DNA from 3 places in the Rossellomorea sp. NPDC077527 genome. Region 1 is predicted to be linked to each of the others. Evidence: riboswitches for the same ligand, from Rfam matches in the RefSeq annotation. Region 1 holds a riboswitch; each other region holds the start of a gene.

Region 1 (5,247 bases):
TTCTCAAGCTCCATGATCCTCTCATGCAGAATCAACATTTCTTTCTTCAGCATGAGGATATGAGAGCCTTGATTATCGGTAGAGGTTTGATCCATTTTCAACGAACTCCTTCGCCTTTTCTTTCAACCCTTTTTCCCTCTCAGTCTGCGACTCTAGAGCGCCGTCTTTCATTCCCCTGATATCATGGGAGATTTTCATAGAACAAAACTTCGGTCCGCACATGGAACAGAAATGGGCGGTTTTTGCCCCTTCGGCAGGGAGGGTTTCATCATGATACTCCCTTGCCCGTTCAGGGTCCAGGGAGAGATTGAATTGATCATTCCATCTAAATTCGAATCGTGCTTTGGAAAGGGCGTTGTCCCTTATTTGTGCCCCTGGATGCCCCTTCGCTAAATCAGCCGCATGAGCGGCAATTTTGTACGCAATTACACCTTCCCGAACATCGTCTTTATTCGGCAGCCCCAGATGTTCTTTCGGTGTCACATAACACAGCATCGCGGTACCGAACCAGCCGATCATCGCTGCTCCAATGGCAGAAGTAATATGATCGTACCCCGGTGCAATATCGGTCGTTAATGGTCCCAATGTATAGAAAGGGGCTTCATGACAGATCTCCATTTGCTTATCCACGTTTTCTTTGATCATGTGCATCGGCACATGACCTGGCCCTTCAATCATCACCTGTACATCATGCTCCCAAGCGATTTGTGTTAACTCTCCCAATGTTTCAAGCTCAGCAAATTGTGCTTCATCATTCGCATCCGCGATTGATCCCGGCCTTAATCCATCCCCTAGTGAAATCGAAATATCATAAGCCTTTGCGATTTCACAAATATCTTCAAAATGGGTATAAAGAAAGTTCTCCTTATGATGAGCCAGGCACCACTGTGCCATGATCGAACCTCCCCGTGACACAATCCCCGTCGTACGTTCAACGGTGAGGTGAATATACCTCAACAACACTCCCGCATGGATGGTAAAATAATCAACCCCCTGCTCTGCCTGTTCGATGAGCGTATCCCGGTACACTTCCCATGATAGATCCTCTGCTATCCCGTTTACCTTTTCCAGAGCTTGATAGATTGGTACAGTACCTACAGGAACAGGGGAGTTCCGAATGACCCACTCCCGTGTCGTATGAATATCTTTCCCTGTCGATAAGTCCATGATCGTATCTGCACCCCACCTGGTCGCCCATGTCATCTTCTCCACTTCTTCTTCAATCGAGGATGATACAGCGGAATTCCCGATATTGGCATTGATTTTCACATGAAAGTGCCGGCCAATGATCATCGGTTCACATTCAGGATGATTGATATTCGCTGGAATGATAGCTCTGCCGCTTGCCACCTCATCTCTTACAAAAGACGGATCCACATTTTCCCGGATCGAGATGAACTCCATTTCCGGTGTAATGATTCCGTTCTTTGCGTAGTGCATTTGAGTGACGGCACTGCCCGCTTTCCCCCGCAGAGGATTTCGATTGACATTGGGAAACCATTTCAGACTCGCACCAGGGTCTTCCTTTCTATAACCATTATCTTCCGGCACGATTTCTCGTCCTTTGTAGACATCCACGTCCTCGCGTTCCAAAATCCATTTTTTTCGAACCGAAGGCAATCCTTTCGTGATATCTACTTCATAACGTGAATCTGTATACGGTCCACTCGTATCGTAAACACGAACAGGAGCATTCTCTTCTTCCCCAAAGGCTGCCTTCGTCTTACTTAGTTCAATTTCTCTCATCGGAACATGTATGTCCGGCCTTGATCCTCTGACGTATACTTTTTTACTGTTTGAAAATTGAGTTCTTAAATCGATTGCCATCTACCTTCTCCTCCTTGTGATTGGATCCGGAAGGTTACCTCGTCAGGCAGTTCACTTAACCTTCAGTGAAAATGAAGACACAAAAAAGGGTCCTGAATAATCAGAACCCGACATGTCAAAAAGTAGTAAGCACGTTAAAAACACATAGCGCTTCTCCACTACTTCCCTCCGCTGGTATCATCCAGATCAGGTTCAAAGGGTCAAAGAACTTCTGCGTTCCTCTCTCAGTCCAAGCTATATATCGGACTCCCCCAGTAGAAATATGGATATTCAGTTGTTACATACTATTTTTACCATACTGAGTTTTCATTTCAAATAGGTTGAAAGAATCAATTCAGTACGTGATCACTTTTTTGAATTCAGCTACTTTTCCAGGGTCTATTCCCAGATCGTATCTACCATCATGACGCACACCTGATCCTACGTGGTATTCCCTTGCATGTAGCACCTTATGTATTTCACTGATGTTATCAACCGTTAAACCTGAACCAGGCATGATAGTAGGACCGCCAGCCTTCTCTACTTCCATCATTTTAGTAATGGTTCCGATCCCTTCACTCACAACGGGACTTCCTCCTGATGTAAGAATCCGTTCCACTGCCAACCCCGATCGATGCAATTCTTTACAAAGGGCTACCGGGTCCAAAGCCTCGTCGATTGCCCTGTGAAATGTAATCGATTGCCCCTTTGCTGCTTGAGCGATTTCCTTTAACGCATTCACATCCAGTTTTCCATCATGTGTGAGAGCACCAAATACGATGCCCTCACCGCCGATTTCCTTAATGGCACGAACATGGTCTGCCATGATTTTCACTTCATTCATGCTATATCGAAAGGATGAAGAATGCAGGCGGATCATGAGCTGAACAGGAATCGTTACAGCTTTCAATACCTTTTCTATTACCTTGTAATCAGGAGTCAATCCTCCCGTATGTATGGCCGAAACTAATTCAAGACGATCTGCCCCGGACGCTTCTGCTACCCTGGCATCCTCTTCATTCAAGACAATGACCTCGAGTTTACTCATGTTGATCTCTCCTATCATTCGTTGATTTCTATACTGTACCACATAGGGAAAACAATTCGGATTGAAAAAAACAAACATGTTCGCGTACAAGCATGAATATCTTTTGAATATGTGCAGAAAGGAAAAGGAGGAAAAAAATGAAGCGTCTGATTGTCTTGCTATTATGTGTATTTGTATTGAGTGCATGCGGGGCGAAAAAGCCTGCATCCTATGAATTATGCGGATACGGAGATATGATGGTCGTGAACAATAAGCAATATGTGAAAGTGTCCGTAGAGAAGAAGCTGACCCTTAATGAAAAGGTTGGGTCTATAAAGGAAAAAATCGAAACCAAATATCATCCTGTGAATGACTTTACAGCAAATACTTTAGCAGAAGGAACACCCATTTATAGTGTGAAAGATCACAAGAATTATCTTATCGCACAAACGAAGGATAACCGCTATCTATTATATGAGGAAATGAACTAAAACGAGTGGCTGCCTGCAGCCACTCGTTTTATTAATTGGTACTATTGAGGGAAATCAATCGGTAAAAGATGGTCGTTTTCCCATCCTTCCATTCCATCTTTTCAATCTTTCCGAAACCACTCGGCTCACTATGTTTCGTCTTTCTCACATCAATGGGAATATGCATCGGATACAGACGATATCCGCCCTTTTGAAGCTGAAACAGATTTTCTTCTTTTCTTACTTCTTTCCCTTTGGTGACAATCATCGTGTTTAGCTCTAAACCCATACCCATTTTGTATGACCTCAATCCTTTTAACTGTTTTCTTAAACATAGTTGTTTTTGAAGTAGCGAGTAGTGGTTGATTTCCACTCCAGGTGCTCGCTTTCCGCGGGGCTGGCGGTGAGCCTCCTCGGGCTTCGCCCTGCGGGGTCTCACCTGTCCAGCGTTTCCCGCAGGAGTCGAGCACCTTCCGCTCCAATCAACTGTCCAAGTATAAATGTTTCTGTATTACCGTGTAATTGTCAGGATTCGTACAACCAAATGTTTTCTTGGATGCAGTGATAAATTATATCTAAATATACTAACGCTCTTTATAATGACTGACCTTTACAAACCATTTAGCTCTGTCAACAATTGCTTTTTTAGAGGATGCAGACTCAATGACAGAACATTTGCAGGATTAAAGTCAGTGTAAGAATATCAACAATCCTTTCCATAAGAGCTTTGAGATAAGACCCAAACTTTTCATACTCATCATACACCACTGACTACTGATCCTTCATCCAGGAACAGAGCAGGGAAACGATCTGTTGATTTTTTCTTGGGGGAAAATAGTGTGTAAATTCTTTGAAGTAATGGGTTGAGACCGGTTTCCCGAGTTCCTTCAATCTTTGTTCTAATCTATATGCATGCTCCACTGAAACGTTCTGATCTTTTTCCCCATGAATGATCAGAATTGGTGCTTGCAGATGTTCGAGTGAGGATAAGGGGGTCCGCCATTCATATCGTTCGGGAACTTTGTTCGGACTTCCCCCGATCACCCTCTTCATCATTCTGCGCAGATCCTTCCGCTCCTCATAGGTCAAGAACATATCCGACACCCCTCCCCATGTGACGACGGACGTAACGTCGATCTCGATCCCTGCCATAAGGGCCATGACGCCGCCCCTGGAGAAACCGAATACATGGATGCGGCTCGGTGCTGTTCGTGTATGATGTTTTAAGAGCTCTATTCCGGAAAACGCATCTTCGCGGTCATCCCCGGCAAAATCCTCATTTCCTTCTCCCCCCAGATTCCCCCTGTAATAGGGCGCAAACACGATGAATCCGTGAGAAGCAAATTGAGCGATCCGGGCAGGCCTGACCATTCCGACCCCTTTTATACCTCCTCTTAAATAAAGAAATCCGTCATATTTCCCATCTAAGATTGGTTCTGCAAGTAGCCCCTTCACCCTTAGACCTGAAGATATATAAGTGACTTCATACAGCTCCACATGTGGATTCGGAGAAGGGAACAACGTTTTCTTCACGATCATTCCGTTCTTCATACTCTCTTCCTTTCAACGTGCATTGGGTATTCACACATTTTTTGTACTCTACATAGAATATTTTAGCAAATCTCAATAGGCTTATGACCTATATAGCTTTATGACCATCCTACCCAAATGACGAATAGATAAACAAGCGAGAAAGTGTTGCTCTCATCTTAACAATTGATAACCTGAAGGTTTTAAAGGAGGAAGATTGAATTGAAAAAATGGCTTCGCAGTGGTTTAGGAGTATTCCTCATTCTCATGTTGACCATCGGGCTTACCGCCTGTGGAGACAAAGAGGAGACTGTTCAAAAGGTGCGGATAGCGGAAGTGACCCGGTCGATTTTCTATGCACCTGAATATGTAGCAATAGAAAAAGGATTCTTTAAAGACGAAGGGCTGGATATC
Region 2 (5,247 bases), on a different contig from region 1:
CGTGTACACCCTTCTCTTCTTCTTCCTTTTTAAAACGACGTACAAACCCGTTATGATGACAAAAACGATAAAGGCCCCCACTTGATAGTCCTCCATCATTTTAAGAATCACTTCTTTCTCTCCCTCATATAACTGTCCAATACTCAAAAACAGAAAAGTGGATGGAGCAATACCGAGCATCGTGAGGAGGGAATAGGCCTTCACATCCATTTTCGCCATGCCCGCAAGGAATGGGATGACATTCCCTATATGAAGTGGACTCGCAATCGCTACGCTCCATATTCCATAACGATTGAATTTTTGACCGGCTGCCCTAAGCTTTTCCAGCTTCTTGGGATGTAGCTTCTCCTCCAATTTATCCCCCAGTTTCAAACTGATGTAAAATGGAATATAACTTCCCACTGTGTATAGAAGGCTTCCCGCAACCGAAATAATCCCGATTTCCACCCACGTTAAGTCCAGGATGAATCCCATCGTCACGATAAAAAATGTGCCCACAAAAGGAAAAGCACTTCCTTCAATAAATAGAGAAAACAATACACCCCAAATCCCCCACTCTTCCGCTATATTCAAGATCCAATCTGACATTCGACTCACTCCTGACAATCATCGTATCTTCAGTATAGAAAAAGGCCCGTTTATTCAACAGAAGCCGTAGAAGTAAATTACTCTAAGACTTGGGGTGTATTGACAAAAAAAGACCGGCCTTTTGGAATGGACCAGTCTTGTTGTTTCTATGAAGCCTTTCGGCTGATATCATGTTGATGTGTCCGTACTTTAATCAGTCTTGGTGCTATATTGGTGATGATCGCCAACACAATGGAGCACAACAGAGCCGACCCAAGCATTGTGATACCATTCGCAATGAAAGAGAAGAGCAATGGAGACATATCATCCGGTGCATATTCGGCAAAGAACACGAAACCTGCGATGAAATGCCAGAAATAGCGGGCGAGACTTCCTACAAATGTAGCGATCACAACCCATAGAATCGCTTTGGATCGACGACTGTCTCCTAATGAACCCTGTATCTTCCCGGCAAACATCCCCGCGAAACCGATAAAAGCAAAGGCAATGAAGTATTCAATCACCATTTGAACCGGCGTTGCTATCCAGGCATCCCCTAGGGCGATCTGCAGGATTCCCCATAAGAAGCCCCCTGTCAGTCCCGCTTTCCAGCCCCTTCGATAGGACAATAGAAAAATTGGAACCATGGCAATGGAAATGGAGATACTTGGTGATAGCTTAATAGAGGGCAGCATATCAAGGATGACGGCGAAGGCTGCCATCAATGACGCTTCAAGCAATACAATAAGTCGAGTGTGTTTCATAAAAAATCCTCCTCATGTAATAAAACGAAACCATAAGGAGGATGAATGCATGAATTAAAACACGCACAAAGAGGCGTATCTTCCACATCCCTACGCTAGTCCTAACTAACAGGTTCAGAGGGTCAGAACACATTGTTCAATCTCAGCTTTCGCTCCCCTTGTGGTAACGTTTATGAAGTTATTATGCTTTATTATACATCAAAAATGATAGATTAAAAGGTCGAAAGGCTCTTTTCCTTAAGGTGTCTCACTGAGAGGATCGTGAAGAATGATGACGGGCATTGACTTAGGGGTGACCATGAATCCATATACTTTTCCATCCTTGTCCTTATATGCGACAGAGTAATCTCCAAACTGGGGTGAAAATTCGACGTTTTGGTATTCCAGATCCAGATCCTTGTATTTAAGGCTCACATAGAGGTTGGTGGCGATTCTTGCCGTCAGGTGCTGTACAGTGGAAATCCGGTTGGCTACTATTATGAGGATGATTGCGAAACCGAGTAACATGACTCTCTTTGTCCTGGACAATCTGATCATTCATCTAGCCCCCTTTTTATTTCTTCTTGACTACTATACTCGTATACTCTCTATTATATACCTATTCAATAAGCCATGACAAAAGAGCTACTCTAATGGAATGTGACAAAATACCCATTTTAAGCAGCTCTATTTTAATTGCCTTTATTTTGCTCCCTTTCCAATCACTCAAGGTACCACTTTTCGCTATATGTGAGTTGAGCACCTTCTGTCCCAATCAACATACTACATTTACTGTTCGTGTTTTAGAATATATTGACTTACTTACTCTATTTAATCCCAGATTCATGCACTCTATTGAGTCGGCATGAATCCTACGCTCCAATAGCCATCTTCATCCTTGACCATTTGAAAGCCCATACCCCCTTCGCTACCATTGTCATACTTAATATATCCATCCGTATCGCCTGTTTGAATAAATTTACCGTTTTCTATACCTTTGTATACACGTAGAATATTTTCCTTTGTCCCCCTGTCCGCTTTGGGAAACTTCTCGTCTTCTTCCTTGGTCCACTGTACATACCCTGCCCTGTCTGTGTACATTTCATAAACCAGGTCGTCTCTTTCATCCAACGTTGCCTGGACATAAATTTTTGCAATGCTGATGGGTGATAACCCGTGTAAATGTTCTTCTCTTGGATCCCGGGAAAATTCCTGGTAGACCGCCTCTTCTTCTAGTGTCAACGTGAGGTTCCACTCTTTGGTCTCTTTCTCTACTTCTCTAAATGAAAATGGCAACTTCACACTGAACTTCCATCCTCCATCAAAAACCAGTCTGAAGCTTTGAACATTGACTCTCCCAAGCCCCTCCGAAACCGGTATTTCGTATGTCACATCACTCATGGCTTCTGTCGTCCTCACTTTGACTGCCGTGGTGTCGGTCCATACATTGCCAGGTTCAAAAGTTACATCAGGCTGGGCCAATTTCCCTTTATACACAATGAAGGGATGGTTCCCGAGGAGCTTCTCGGCAGCATCCGGGGTAAAGCTTTTTGATAGATAGTGAATCACTTTTTCTTCTGAATCAAATCCTTCACTCATATACCGATAGGACTCACCTTCATAGATAAAGGTCTCACCCATCCCTTCATCATTAAGGACGGTATCATATCGATTGAACGCTTCTACAATCAATTTATCTGCCGTAGGCTCATCCAGCTCGGTAGGCTCTTCTGGGGTAGGAGCTACGATGACGTCCTGCTCCTTTGAAGCATTTTGACCGTCCCTTTCGACATCGATCAGTTCGAAAGTCAAGAATATCCCCGCCAATATAAAGGCTGCAGCCAATACATTCGGGACCAATCTTCCCATTTTCCTCCCACTCTTTTTTTGCCCATCTATCTCCTCAAATAGTTTAGTTTTCAACTCGCTCTTAAATTCTTTGCGCGGAGCAAGGTCTGGTCGGTTTTTCAAAGATTGTAATATGTCATCATTGAATTTTTCTTTCATCTACCAGCACCGCCTCTTCATTGGAATGTCCTAATTCTTTTTTTAACTGCTTCATTGCCCTGTGATAATCCACTTTCACTTTAGAAGGCTTGCAATCTAGGATTTCCGCCGTTTCTTTGACGGAGTATTCTCTCAATCCCCTAAGGATGACGACATTCCGATAGTCCGGTTTCAACTTGGAAAGTGCCGCCTGAACCTTCTGCCACTCTTCGCTTTTCTCCACCTCTTCTTCCGGTATGCCTTCCTCACTTTTTCGTAAATTCAAAAGGACATCCGGGAGAAGGGAGATGAGCTTTCTCTTTCGGTAATGATCAATCGCCGTCCGTTTAGCAATGGAAATGATCCATGTTTTCAGTGAGGATTGATTACGGAAGCTGTGATAACTTTTAAACACTCTCATAAAGGTATCTTGGGTTAAATCCTCTGCTTCGGATGAATTGTTAGTGAAATAGAATAAGTACTGATAAACATCATGGAAATACGTTTCATAGAGCCCTTCCAATCGGTCGTGATCCTCTCTCAAAGCCTTCCCCCCTTTACTGTATTTATTAGTCGTTGCTGACATGGATATGGTTTCAATTCATTTAAATAAATTTCCATACAATAGAAAAAGAGCCATTATTATAACAGCTCTTTCATCAGATGTTTTGTCGTCTTAAACAACTGTTCAGCTCGTTCAGCCTCATTAAATCAATCATATTTACAGTTGATCAAACGTTTGTTTAGTTGTCTAACATCTCTATGAGACGGGATATTTGGCTCTGAAGTTCATCTATTGGCACGAAGCGTGCTTTTCTGAACATTTCTTTCCCCTCCACAAACATGATCAGGACAGGAACGGTAAAGATGGAGAATTCTCCTGCTACTTCAGGTATTTCTTCTGCATCGGCATGGATGGGGAACACAGATTGGAATTCCTCCAACACCTTTTCCACCTGTGGCAGGAGTGCATGACAAACAGAGCAATTGGGTCTTGATATGTATAGCAATACAAGCTTTTCAGCTTCGAGCTTTGACTTGATGGCTTCCAGAGAATGGACTTCTTCCATTTTGCGTTCCCCCTTCTTTATTCACACCTACCGTTTAAATTCATCCAGTCCGGTCCTGATATACATACAACTTACCGTTAGACGGTCTCCTAAAGGATGGTCCGGTAAATCCACGCTTTCGCAATTCTTTCCTCATAAACATCATAATTCCCCCATGACCGACAATCAGCACATCTTCCCCTTCGTGAATAATTCTATCGACCACACTTCTGATTCGCTCCTCGATTTCCCGTCTGCTTTCCGGCTGAGAGCGATGATTAAACCACCAGGCAAGCCTGATGAATGTTATATGTAGAAAAAAGGGAAGTTTCCTGTTAGATCGGAATAGAGGAGATAACCTGATTTCCCTCAGTTCCTCTAAAAATATGATTTCTCCTTCGTAAACGGTTTCAGCTGTTGTCTGCGCCCGAGCTAAATCACTGGAATAGCACCCCTTCCAGTCGATTCCTTTAAGATCCACCAGATTTTCTTCTACTTCTGACGCATCATATTCTTCCACCCACTTCATCAGCTCATCACTTGTTACTGATGACGATGGGTATCCCCTCGTCACCTTAAAATGCCTTACAAGTCCAATCTTCATACTGTTCCCCTCCCCTTTCATTATACTATTTTCGGGAATTGCTGCTTTCGTTAACATTGTTGCTTTTGGATATAGCGAGTAGTAGTTGATTTCCGCTCCAATCAACTGTCCAAGCATAACTTACAACCAAATCATTTTCTTAGCTGCAATGATCAATTGTATCTAATTTAGTAATGCTCATTTTTTTATGAACCATTTAGCTCTGTCAATAATTGCTTCTGTAGAGGGTGAAGGGAACTGCGCAGACTCCTACGGAAAACGGGCGTGCCGAGACCCCGGAAGCGTCCTTTGCTGAGGA
Region 3 (5,247 bases), on a different contig from region 1:
AATACAACCCTAGTTCCTGGAGTATTTTGTCACGTTCGAATGGCTCATAAAGGTCAAGGTGAACATGGGCATCTATGAGAGAAGATCTAGACATATTGAGATAACTCCTCAAAGATATTCGTTTTCCATTTAAGGAACTCCTCCGTTAATAGGATCCCTTTATCACGCGGGCGGGAAAAAGGAACTTTGAATTCCTTTTGCACCCGTGCAGGCCTGGTAGATAACACAATGATACGGTCAGACAAGAAAAGTGCCTCATCAATATTATGAGTAACAAACAGAACCGAACTCATATCCTCTTCCCATATCGAAAGGAGCCACTTCTGCATGTCCAACCGGGTAAATTCGTCCAAGGCAGAGAAAGGCTCATCCAGACATAAAAAGGATTGTGGACTTACAAGTGCACGAATAAAGGCGACGCGCTGCTTCATCCCACCAGAAAGATCTGCTGGGTATGCTTCCTCATATCCCTTTAAACCGGCACGTTCAATCATATTCATCGCTATTTGCCTATCCTTTTTTCCATGTAACTCCTGACCAAGCATCACATTCTCAATCACCGTACGCCACGGCAGAAGGGACGGACTTTGAGGCATATAGCTGATGGAGCCCCTCTGACCACTTATCGACTGACCATCGAGACGGATATCTCCTGAGTCCGGAGTGAATAACCCACCAATGACATGAAACAGTGTGCTTTTCCCGCTTCCAGATGGTCCAAGTATCGAAACAAATTCACCCTCTCCGACCGTAATGGAGAGATCATCAAGGACAAGTTCACCATCGAATGACTTGGACATGTTTTCAATAGATAAGGTCGTCATATTACTTGTCCTCCTTTCGATTCCACTTCACCATGATATTTTCTAACAAAAGGATGATACCGAAAAATACCAGGCTTAGGAGCATGATCATGAAAATCGCAACAAAGACCCTATCGGTCCGGAATGAAGACGATGCGAGTGTCATGTAAACACCTATTCCTTTCTGGGCACCTAACCATTCAGATATCACCGCTCCCATTACACTATAGGTAGCTGAAATTTTCAATCCGGAGAAAATGGAAGGCAGGGCATGTGGCCACTCCACTTTCCTGAATATCTGCCCTTTTGATGCTCCCGACATCTTCATATATAGGATGTACTCTGCATTCGTCTGTCTGAATCCATCCATTGCTGAAACCGCCACCGGAAAGAAGCAGATCAACGTAATGACGATGATCTTTGGTAACAATCCAAATCCAAACCAAATGACAAGTAAAGGCGCCAAGACGATAATAGGTATATTCTGCGACAGAATCATCAGAGGATAGAAGGCTTCCCTTACCTTTGGCAGGAGATGGAGCCCAACCGCTGCCCCGATTCCGATCGAACAGCCAATCACAAACCCTACAATTGTAAGAAGCGTCGTTGAAGCAAGATGTCCCTTGAATGCAGACCACGAGGCAACACCTTCTGACCAAATGTCTGAAGGGGAAGGCATCAGCCAAGCTGGCACATCAAATACTCTTATGCTGACTTCCCAAATGATGAATAAAAGGATGAGGACCAAGAAGGGTCTCCATCCTTTCGATAGCCATGTTCTCATCCTTTATACTTCTCCGTTAATTGGTTCATTTCAATACCATCGGGCTGATATAATACTTTGATTTGTGAGATGACGTTCTTGCTTCCTATTTCAATCATCCGTTCATTCATTTGTTCAATCACCTTAAATAAATCTGATAGATTTCCTTCCATCGTCGTTTCTAAGGGATGGACTTCATATCGGACACCTGATTGTTCTATGATGGCAATCGCCTCATCAACATATGGAATGACATCTTCGCCGTTCTTTGTCTTCGGAATGATTTGTATACTTACGAGTGCGTTCCCCATTTTATTCACCTCTTATTTCGGTAAGAATTCGTTCGTGAATGCTTTCTTGCTTTCAAGTTTCTTATCTAATAAATCATTATCATACATCCAAGATGCATAGTTCTCCCACACTTCAAGCTTTTGCTCTCCCCATCTTTCAGCGTCATCCTGATACTTAGGGGCTAACCATTCCTGGCTCTTAATGACTAATTCTTTATCAAGATCAGGAGCTGCTCCCAGAAGGATTTCACCTGCTTCTTTCGGGTTGTCGATGGCATACTCGTACCCTTTGGAAGTTGCGGCAAGGAATGCTTTAACCGTTTCTGGATCTGATTCGATCATTTTTTCATTTGTTGTCAGCACCGGAGTATAATAATCCAATTTCTCAGAATAATCCTTTACATACATCATGTTCAGCTCTTCACCGCGAAGCTCAGCCTCTATACCAGTCCAACCATAGTAAATCCAGGCAAAATCAACATCTCTCTTGACGGCAGTAAAGAAATCAGTGTCTCCCATATTAATGAAATTCACTTTTTCTACATCGGCATTTTTTTGTTTCATGATGGAATCCATCACGGCTTTCTCAACAGGGGACCCCCAGCCGCCATAGCTTTTCCCTTCAAAATCCTTTGGCTTTGTAATACCCTTACTCTTGGGGGATGCAAACCCCGAAGTATTATGCTGAATAACAGCAGCAATGGATACGAGAGGAACATCCTGGACTCTCGCCTGTGTGACACTTTCCTGGTAGCCTACACCGAATTCTGCTTTCCCTGAAGCAACAAGTTGATCGGCTCCGGATTCTCCAGGTAGGATGATATCGACATCAAGTCCCTGGTCCTTAAAGTAACCTTTTTCTTTCGCTACATATAATCCTGTGTGATTGGTATTTGGTGTCCAGTCGAGTACAACCGATACCTTTTTAAGACCTTCTTTCTTCTCATTGGCTGTATCTTTCCCGGCACTACAGGCCGTTAGTAAAAATACTGAACAGATGATGAACATCCATTTTTTCATCTTGTTTCCTCCTTAAATCTTTTGCAGTTTCAACGTTTATTCCATTATTCTTCGCTTATGAAGGTAAATGAATGTAAAACAAAAAAGCGTCCCGGGCTGAAAGCCTTGGACGCATCATTAAACTTGGTTATGTATCGTTTAAGAGAATGTTTCCTACGCTGGTATCAGCCAGTTCAGGTTCAAAGGGTCAGCATCTAAAGGATACAATCTCAACCGGCCATTCCGGTCCCCCTACACATAGAATATGAAATTAACGTTATCTTCTTTCCTACTGTGCCATAGAACGGTTTGTTATTCAAGTATTTCCTTTTAAATTTAGGATCTCTTTTCGCAAAGAGTGTATTGTTATTCTCGCACAGACTATGATTTGCAGATGCTCTGTCACCTGAGTCTGTGGAAGAGGGTGAAGGGAACTAGTGTTGACAGAGCAAAATGGTTCATAAATAGTCAAGAATGTGCATTAGTACTATCTTGGACAGTTTATTGGAGTGGGAATCAATAACAAGCCCATATATCCAAAAGCAACAATCGTTTACGAAAACAGCCTTATTTTAATCCCTGAAAATAATCAGAATTGATCAGTTCCTCAATAAAAAGCATGCAGGATGAGCCCGCTTCTGAATACCCTTGGTGTGAATACAAAAATGCATATTGCAGAAGGAAAAGGATGATGATAGACGGCAATAGTCGATTCTCTGTGGTGGTCAATGAGGTATTGCTTTCATATCCGTCTAGAAACACTTGTATACATCTGATTGAATCGTATCTCTTCTTGTTCGCGCTATTCTTGAGAAGACCTGCGAGGAAGTAAGCGATGTCTGTAATACGGGGGGCAGTCCGAATCCGCGCGAAGTCAATAACACCGATGATTTCTTCCCCCTTCATCAAGATGTTTCCCGAGTGGAAGTCACTATGAACAATTTGGTGTGGCAACTGAGTGTAGTATGACTTCCACCCCTCTATTCTTGATAGTAATCCTGCACCACGTTTTCCGATCGATGTGTTTCCAAGTACGGACATCCACTCTTTTACATGACGTTCAATATCCCAATCCACCACTTCCTGTTGACTGCGATACCCTTCAAAAAGGAGATGAATGTCTGAAAGGTATGCCCCGGCATTTGCTAGTGCTGTCATAGAATATATCTTTAAAGACCTTCCTTCCAGGGCTTTATAAAGTGAATATATTTGTTCTCCTTCTTTCACAAATGGGTACCCTGAAGAAGTTAATAATGGTGATTCAACACAATGGCGGTTTTCCAATAGATAGGAGGTTAAATAGAACTCCTCCCACCTTTTCTCAATGGATAAATCCTCTCTCTTCTTTAAATAATATACTTTCATTCCTTCCTTCACTCTTGCAACATTCGGATGAGGGCCCAGTGGCTCTATGAAAGTGGGATCCACGTCCCAATGTCGTAATATACCCCGCAGAGGTTCAATCATTTCTATTTCCTTTCAAACCGTAGTATTATACTGATAGTATGACTTTGAAGTATTATCTACATACAAAGGAAGAGAGGTTACATCCATGCAAAGAATACAAATGACAGAAGACTTATCTTTCTCCAGGATCATTCATGGTTTATGGAGACTTGCGGATTGGAATCAATCGAAGGAAGAGACATTATCACTCATTCAACATAATATTGAAAACGGAATCACAACCTTTGACCACGCTGACATTTATGGATCATATACGTGTGAAGCTTTATTCGGAGAGGCACTTGCCCTTGACCCCACATTACGGGCGAAGATGGAAATCGTGACGAAATGTGGAATCGTCCTGCCTTCGGATAATCGACCAGATCATCTAACACACCATTACAACACGAGTAAGAAACACATTCTCTCTTCAGTGGAGAACTCTCTCCAGAGCTTAAAAACGGACTACATCGACTTGTTATTGATACACCGACCAGATCCATTCATGAATGGTGAAGAAGTGGCCGAAGCCTTCACTCAATTAAAAGAAGAAGGAAAAGTACGACATTTTGGTGTTTCCAACTTTAAAGATCATCAGTGGAATATGCTTCAATCCTATTTGCCTTTTCCATTAATCACAAACCAAATTGAACTATCTGCTTACCACCTGGAGAACTTCGAAGACGGGACATTAAATCTGTGTCAAGATAAACGTGTTGCACCAATGGCATGGTCACCACTTGCCGGAGGGGCAGTCTTTAAGGGCGAAGATGATAAAGCAATCAGGCTTCAACATACATTAAAGAAAGTCCAGGAAGAAACAGGGGCAAAAGGAATCGACGAGATTCTGTATGCATGGCTTCTTAATCATCCGGCGAACATTATGCCTATCGTCGGGTCAGGTAAGAAAGAGCGGATTCAAAACGCGATTGATTCCCTCTCCATC

What was found. Region 1 has a riboswitch for thiamine pyrophosphate ahead of thiC (phosphomethylpyrimidine synthase ThiC). Riboswitches for the same ligand answer to the same signal wherever they lie in the genome.
Region 2: linked by a shared signal. The riboswitch ahead of thiT (energy-coupled thiamine transporter ThiT) and the one ahead of thiC (phosphomethylpyrimidine synthase ThiC) in region 1 are both predicted to bind thiamine pyrophosphate.
Region 3: linked by a shared signal. The riboswitch ahead of ACIGG7_RS13865 (ABC transporter substrate-binding protein) and the one ahead of thiC (phosphomethylpyrimidine synthase ThiC) in region 1 are both predicted to bind thiamine pyrophosphate.

Annotation. Positions count from the first base shown of each region.
Region 1 is NZ_JBITVL010000002.1:899,543-904,789, forward strand. It holds gene ACIGG7_RS09735 (hypothetical protein) at 1-95, opposite strand, end outside; gene thiC (phosphomethylpyrimidine synthase ThiC) at 73-1,827, opposite strand; TPP riboswitch at 1,974-2,090, opposite strand; gene ACIGG7_RS09745 (copper homeostasis protein CutC) at 2,162-2,854, opposite strand; gene ACIGG7_RS09750 (putative periplasmic lipoprotein) at 2,992-3,324, shown strand; gene ACIGG7_RS09755 (DUF2584 domain-containing protein) at 3,356-3,598, opposite strand; gene ACIGG7_RS09760 (alpha/beta hydrolase family protein) at 4,075-4,842, opposite strand; gene ACIGG7_RS09765 (ABC transporter substrate-binding protein) at 5,101-5,247, shown strand, end outside.
Region 2 is NZ_JBITVL010000001.1:77,328-82,574, reverse strand. It holds gene ACIGG7_RS00395 (DedA family protein) at 1-588, opposite strand, end outside; gene thiT (energy-coupled thiamine transporter ThiT) at 735-1,331, opposite strand; TPP riboswitch at 1,402-1,500, opposite strand; gene ACIGG7_RS00385 (hypothetical protein) at 1,569-1,868, opposite strand; gene ACIGG7_RS00380 (DL-endopeptidase inhibitor IseA family protein) at 2,163-3,179, opposite strand; gene ACIGG7_RS00375 (RNA polymerase sigma factor) at 3,298-3,840, opposite strand; gene ACIGG7_RS00370 (thioredoxin family protein) at 4,040-4,366, opposite strand; gene ACIGG7_RS00365 (histidine phosphatase family protein) at 4,407-4,949, opposite strand.
Region 3 is NZ_JBITVL010000003.1:779,439-784,685, forward strand. It holds gene ACIGG7_RS13845 (TatD family hydrolase) at 1-94, opposite strand, end outside; gene ACIGG7_RS13850 (ABC transporter ATP-binding protein) at 87-824, opposite strand; gene ACIGG7_RS13855 (ABC transporter permease) at 826-1,587, opposite strand; gene ACIGG7_RS13860 (thiamine-binding protein) at 1,584-1,877, opposite strand; gene ACIGG7_RS13865 (ABC transporter substrate-binding protein) at 1,890-2,876, opposite strand; TPP riboswitch at 3,010-3,119, opposite strand; gene ACIGG7_RS13870 (phosphotransferase) at 3,423-4,322, opposite strand; gene ACIGG7_RS13875 (aldo/keto reductase) at 4,408-5,247, shown strand, end outside.